2 regions of the uncultured Spongiibacter sp. genome follow, and region 2 is predicted to be linked to the other one. Evidence: predicted binding sites of a transcription regulator. Region 2 holds the regulator's gene; the other holds the start of a gene.
What was found. Region 2 encodes LexA, which represses DNA repair genes until DNA is damaged. Its sites were predicted from a motif close to ACTGTNTNTANANACAGT; they were not measured.
Positions count from the first base shown of each region.

Region 1: a site for LexA is predicted at 1,571-1,588, ahead of imuA (translesion DNA synthesis-associated protein ImuA). Genes of this name have one in related genera too.

Region 1 covers NZ_CAXGPO010000049.1:9,255-12,664, forward strand. The annotation lists gene ABNS66_RS15015 (alkaline phosphatase) at 1-921, shown strand, start outside; gene ABNS66_RS15020 (hypothetical protein) at 929-1,507, opposite strand; gene imuA (translesion DNA synthesis-associated protein ImuA) at 1,611-2,369, shown strand; gene ABNS66_RS15030 (DNA polymerase Y family protein) at 2,373-3,410, shown strand, end outside.
Region 2 covers NZ_CAXGPO010000054.1:2,652-6,061, forward strand. The annotation lists partial or broken gene topA (type I DNA topoisomerase) at 1-16, shown strand, start outside; gene ABNS66_RS15335 (DUF6586 family protein) at 22-501, shown strand; gene ABNS66_RS15340 (hypothetical protein) at 598-867, shown strand; gene ABNS66_RS15345 (hypothetical protein) at 925-1,338, opposite strand; gene lexA (transcriptional repressor LexA) at 1,341-1,943, opposite strand; gene ABNS66_RS15355 (DUF6763 family protein) at 2,114-2,434, opposite strand; gene ABNS66_RS15360 (mechanosensitive ion channel family protein) at 2,686-3,410, shown strand, end outside.

The DNA.
Region 1 (3,410 bases), on a different contig from region 2:
AGTCAACTAATCGGCTTTGAAAAAAGCCTGGAGGCCCGCTTCGCCAATGTGGATGTTGACGGCATTGACGTCGTTATGGGCGGCGGGCGACGGCATTTTTTACCCGCCAGTGATGGGGGCCAGCGCACTGACGGGCGCAATTTACTCGCTGAGTGGCAGCAGCAATACCCAGCAGCACGCTACCTCGATAGTAAAGCAGCGCTGAATGCACTCGACTTAGCGGCCACAGAAAAACTGTTCGCGCTTTTCAGTGGCTCACACATGCAGTATGAGCTAGAACGCCGCGACGAACCTGACAACGAGCCATCGCTAAGGGAAATGACCGAAGCGGCCCTCGCGTTACTCAGCAAAAATGAACAGGGCTTTTTCCTTATGGTTGAAGCGGGACGCATCGACCACGGCCACCACGCTGGCAATGCCAGTAAGGCCTTGCATGACACCATTGCTTTATCTGAGGCGGTGGCACTTGCCGTAGAGCAAACCAGCCCCGAGGACACCCTCATTGTCGTCACAGCGGATCACAGCCATGTTTTCACGATTGCAGGCTATCCTCGGCGGGGCAACCCGATACTGGGTAAGGTAGTCAGCGTGGGCAGCAATACTCCAAGCACCGCGGCAGATGGCCTGCCCTACACAACCCTGGCTTATGCCAACGGCCCCGGCTCTGAGTATTTCAGCGCCCAAGAGCAGACGGCGGCTGGCAGTCGCCGCGATCTGCACGGCGTTGACACCCAGGACAGAGGGTTTCAACAGGACGCTCTCGTTCCTCTCAGTAGTGAAACCCACGGCGGCGAGGATGTTGCTGTCTACGCCATTGGCCCCGGTGCAGCGCTGCTATCGGGCACAAATGAGCAGAATTTTCTCTTCCATGTAATGGCCTATGCCAGCGGCCTATTGCCACAACCAGCGTACGTGGAATAGCCAGTCCCTAAGGAACCAAAGGCTCGCTGAGCCAGTCGCCATTGAGCCGCCGATACAGGCGGCGCTGATGTACACCATCCGCTGCTGCGCACCAGGACTCCAGATAGTCCACTGCCAGAACCACTCCCCGCGCGTTACCGACAAAGGGGATATCGGTGCCAGCAAAGCGTTGTCGCAAGCCATCGAGCTCCTCTCGCAGCTGCGCAGCTGAGGTTAGCGTCGAGCTTTGCGGGAGGCGCTGGTACAGGTGATCCAACAGTTTTGCCGCATCGGGTTTATTCTGCCAATGCTCAAGCATCTCGTCCTCACCCAGCACCTGCCATGTACCGCGCAGGCGGTATTGGCGCATTTGCGAAGGCCAGAACAGCAATACCTCGCTGCCACCTGCCATCAGCACCGGCCACTTTGGCGAGCTATCGTTGATAAAAATCATTGGCCCTAAAGTGGTGATATCACGCAGTACCACCGTTCTTGTGCTCGCCTGCTGACCATCTACCGTCGCCACACTGCAATAACGTGCCGCCGTATCACTTTCAGCCAGGGCTAGGCGGTAATCGTGGATGAGTGACTCTAGGGGGCATTGCATACCAGCTCCTGATTTGTCATAGAACGACGCGTTGGGTTTATTGACTTTCCAGCCAGTTGATATACTGTATATGCATACAGCATATAGATTCGCGCCATGTCCAATGCCTAGTAAAACACTTGAACAACTTATCAACCGACAGCAGCTGTGGCCAGCCAAACAACGTCGCCGCCACACAGTAGGCGGCCAGAGTAACGCGACGGGCTTTGCTCCCCTAGACCGAGCCTTACACCAAGGCGGCTGGCCGAGCAGCGGCAGCAGTGAATTTTTGTGTGATACCCCTGGGGTCGGCGAGCTGGAATTGGTCATGCCTACGCTGAGCCAGCTCAATCGCGACCGCCCCATTGCCTGGTTAAACCCGCCTTATCTCCCCTTTGCTCCTGGGCTTGCTCAGCACGGCCTGGCTGCACGACAGCAGTGGCTGATTCATGCCCATCGTCAACACCAGCTTTGGGCCGCCGAAGAGGCCTTGCGCAGCGGGGTCTTTTGCGCGCTACTCAGCTGGTCGGCAAATTGTTCGCCGAATGACAAGCAGCTACGGCGATTACATTTGGCAGCACGTGAAGGTCACTGCTGGCACCTTCACTTCCGCCCAAGCCGCTGCCAACCACAAGCCTCGCCTGCCCCGCTGCGCGTACAGGTCGAAGGGGGGCCTCGAGACATTAAGTTGGTCATTCTTAAACAATACGGTGGTCATGCCGGTCAGCAACTCACACTGCCGCGAAATAAACAGCTAACTGAAGCCCAGCGCCCTGTTAATGAGTGGCCAACAAACACCAACCCGCGGCGGCGCCTTGCGGTCAATCTCCATGTCGCTGGACGTCCGTCAGCATCCTCTAGCCACCCAGTAATACGGTCATAATCCATGCTGTATGTGTGCCTACGGTTCCCACTACTGGGTTTGGAGGCCTTGCCCGGTGCACCGCTGAGCGAGCCCTGCGCCCTGATTGCACAGCAACAGGTGTCACTGGTGAACGCCGCTAGCAGGCTCGCGGGCGTTACCGAGGGAATGTCGTTAACCACTGCTTTAGCGCTTTGCCCCTCGCTCTACTGCCAACCGCAGCAGAGCGAGTGCGAACAGGCCCACTGGCAGCGCCTGGCTCTTTGGGCCTATCGCTTCAGCGACGACATCAGTCTATCGCCGCCCAACGCACTCTTATTGGAGGTGAGCCGCTCGCTCAAGCTATTTGGCAACTTGCAGCGTTTGTATCGCGCCCTGCTTTCAGCCTATCGAAAACGCGGCTTACAGTTAAATATTGGCCTGGGCAATACCCCTTTGGCAGCAGAACTCTTAAGCTTGCAAGGCATTCGCCCCGCTCATCTAGTAAATGCCGAGGGCGAGCTCAAACGCGATGCACTAAAACGCGCACTGGCGTCACTACCCTGCCGCCAGCTCCCGCTGCCAAGCGCCCAATTAGAAGCGCTGCACAATATGGGCCTGAGGCGACTAGGGGATGTTCTTAACCTGCCGCGCAAGCAACTGTTGAGCAGCTTCGACCCGGTTATGGCCGACTTTGTCGCCCGCCTAACTGGGCGCAAGCAGGACCCAAGACAGCGCTACCAACCCGCTGACGTTTTTGTCAGTGAACGTCAGTTTGATGGCGGCTTATTTCAGAGTGACCAGCTGCGCTTTCCGATGTCTGCCATGCTCAAAGAGCTAGAGGTCTATTTACGTCTGCGCCAGTGCTTAAACCGTGACCTGCACTGGACCTTCCACTATCTAAGCGGCGAACGCCAGCACTGGAAAACGCCGGTTAATCACCGCCACTTTCATCGCAAAAACCTTCTCGAACTCATTGCTCTGCAGCTGGAAGGGTTTACCTTAGCTGGCGCTGTAGAAGGCATTACTTTGGAATGCAGAGAGTTTGTCAGCCTGGAAGCCACCAAACAGCAACTTTTTGAC
Region 2 (3,410 bases):
GAAGAAAGCGAAGTAGGGCGTATGTCAGAGAGTTACCGGGGGCAGTGCAACCTCCATTTACACTTCGCTAAGCAGTATCTCGCTGACAGTGAAGGGGACGCCGAGCCACAGTGGAGCGGGCATTATCAGCGAGCTTGTGTTGAGTCTGCGTTGTGGCAGCTACGGCTGGCCTACGAGTGCCATTTGGCCGACTTACTCATCCAGCAACCGCTATATAGCCAGACTTTACCCACTGGGCGTATGAATGCTCAAGTATTGACGAAGGCCGCGCACCCTCCGGAAATTGCAGAGTTGGCTGATCGCGAAATACACGATGATCAGTTGAAGTGGATGCTGGACTACCGTTTTGTGCGCCAGCCCGGTGATGCAAAACAGTACAACCCGTCGCTGCTAAGCACCGTTACGGTTTCTGATCAGGACGATATTGAGCTTGCTAAGGGCTGCTTGCAGTTCCTCAGCGAGCTGATCGCGAGACACCGAAGCACACTCTTGGAGTATTGATAGGTCGGTCTACTGACAGATTGGCCTACTGGTCGCTGGGTTTGTTACACTTAGCAAACGCGTCAACGCGTGGTGATAACAAACAAGGGAAACTCTGTGCTGGCTTATTTAGAATTGGTTGAATTGGCAAATGGCGATATCGTGCTTCAGCGTTCCGAAGGCGACGAAAAGCCATTGGTGATGATCCGGTTCTCAAGTGAGGCCAGAGAGCAAATTCCAGGCTCATGTTTAGAGATCGCCCGTGCAATGGTGCAGGCTGGTCTAGAAGCTGCGCAGGTTGTGAGCGAAGAGCTTAGTGACGACGCCGCTGAAGCACAAGACGACGATCAGGACGATATTCACCCCCCATCAAAGACCCTCCACTAGGGCATAGAGCACCTCTTTACCCCTTATGTATCGTGGCTGCTGGGTCCCTCTTGGCTGTTAATTTTGAAGCTGTATCACCAGGCACTCGGCGTCGCCAGCCAGCGCTGCTCGCTCTAGAGCGCAGCGTTGTTCTGTGCTGAGGGGAGTGTTCGTCAAAACCGCCACGGTGTGACTTTTCCCGCGCTCCAGCGCTCGTGCCGCAATATTGCAGAGGCTGCCGCCGTTCGACACAACCTGTAATATTCGCTGGCCGCGATCTTTGCCGCAGGCATCGAGTAATGGTTTGAGAGGTCTGTCTGCAACCCAGCACAACCAACGCTCCTCAGTTTGTCCGCTTAGCTGCATTAGCATGGCGGCCAGCAGCGTGCGTGACAGGTGCGCCTGGCTGCTCAACATGATATCGGTAATGCGCGTAGCAGTGTTGTGCTGCTGAGCGTTTGAGAACAATGATGTTTGCTCGATCAGTGCCATGCTTAACTCCCGCGTCTCAGTACACCCACACTCAAGCCCTCAATGGCGAAGTCCTGTTCTCGCAGGTCAACTTCAATGGGGGCGTAGTCGGGGTTTTCGGCGATTAATAGCAATTGGTGTTTGTTCTTTTGGTGTTGCAAGCGCTTTACAGTGACCTCATCACCAATTCGCGCGACGATGATTTGTCCGTTCTGAGCCACCTGGCAGCGGTGTACAGCCAATAGATCATCTTCAAATATTCCGGCATTGATCATGCTGTCGCCGCGCACGCGAAGGAAGTAGTCGGCCGAGGGAGAAAACAGGTTTGGCGAAATCGCGCAATGGTCTTCAATGTGCTCCTGAGCCAGGATGGGGCTACCTGCAGCAACCTGGCCAACAATGGGAATGCCGAGGTCTTCGGGAAGGCGAATACCTCTTGAGGCGCCGGGTATAATTTCGATCGCGCCTTTTCTGGCCAGAGCCTTGAGGTGCTCTTCGGCAGCGTTAGGTGAGCGAAACCCGAGTTCTCTGGCAATGTCTGCACGGGTCGGTGGGTAGCCGGTATCGTCGATATGGCTCTTTATCAGCTCGAGTACTTGCGCTTGTCTGGCGGTTAATTTTTCCATGTTCTGGCATCTGTTTATCTATACAGTAACTGTGAGTATATACAGTATTTTGTTCTGTGCAAGCCGCGATCGGTAATTTTGATGTTGGCTGAAAGTGGGAGGGTAGATAAAAAGAAGCCCACCCGAAGGCAGGCAGGAGGGGGAGCGCGGAAAATTCAGTGTTTCAGTGGCTAGAATTCATCGAGGATGCCGTTGACAACATCGCTCTCGATTTCGTGTAGCGGGTTGCCGATCTGCTCCGGCATGATGCCATCATCCCAATGGCGGTAGTCGTCATCGCTGAGCTCGAACGCATTTCGCCAGTCCTCTGGCTCTTCAATACCGGTGAGCTTTAGCTGCCTCCAACTGTCCAAATCGTACTCGCAGATTTCTCCGTCAATTAATTGCACTTCTATTGTGTCCAGGCCTTCATCTGTAGCCACAACTTCGAACTGCTGACCGGTTTCCAGGTCTTTGTACCAGCAGCCTATCAACGCATTTAATGATGCCATAGCGTTCACCTCCTAAAGTACGTATCTCCAAGCTATCATGTCCCATCGGGCTGTCCAGTAGGGATTTATCCGAGAGCCCGGGTGTGGCTTTGTGTCGTTGTTATGGGCTTCAAGTTTAAATCTTCGCACTTTCAGTAAGATGCCCGGCTAAGTTAAACTGATTTTCTTTTTTTCACCCCGTTTTTTAGCACGCTAATGAATAAGTGGCTCGGGGTTAACAAGCAATCTGTATAAGTAGAGGGCAGCGTTTGATGTCGATGGATTGGATTAAAGGTATAGAGTTTTCTAGCTACCCTTGGCTCACGGAAGTGTTCATCGTTGTTCTTATTGTTCTGACGGCGAACTTACTGGCAGGCCGCTTGCTGAATGTTCTGGGCGAGCGTTTTAAACGCACGCATAACCTGTGGGATGACGCCGTTTTGCTCGCTGCGCGTCGTCCGCTGGTATTGTTGATATGGGTGGTCGGCGCCAGTCACGTATTAGAGATTATCGCCGGTAGCACTGACGCCGACATTTTTACCGCGCTGCAACCGTTCAGAGCCGTTGCGGTGATGGCGATTTTGGGTTGGTTTCTCGTGAAGCTGGTTCACGAAATCGAAGCGGGCCTGCTCTCCAGAGAATACAGCGATAGCGACGAGCCGATCGACCAAACAACGGTGATGGCGCTGGGCAAACTGGTGCGAAGCGCGGTCATCATTGTTGTGGTGTTGATGATTCTTCAGAACCTTGGCTACAGCATTTCTGGTGTACTGGCCTTCGGCGGCATTGGCGGGATAGCGGTAGGCTTTGCCGCAAAGGATTTGTTGGCGAATTTTTTTGGTGGCCTGATGGTGTATTTAGACCGTCCATTCTCTGTGGGCGACTGGGTGCGCTCGCCAGATAAAGAGATAGAGGGCACGGTAGAAAATATTGGTTGGCGGCAGACCCGAATTCGCACCTTTGACCAGCGCCCACTGTATGTGCCCAATGCCACGTT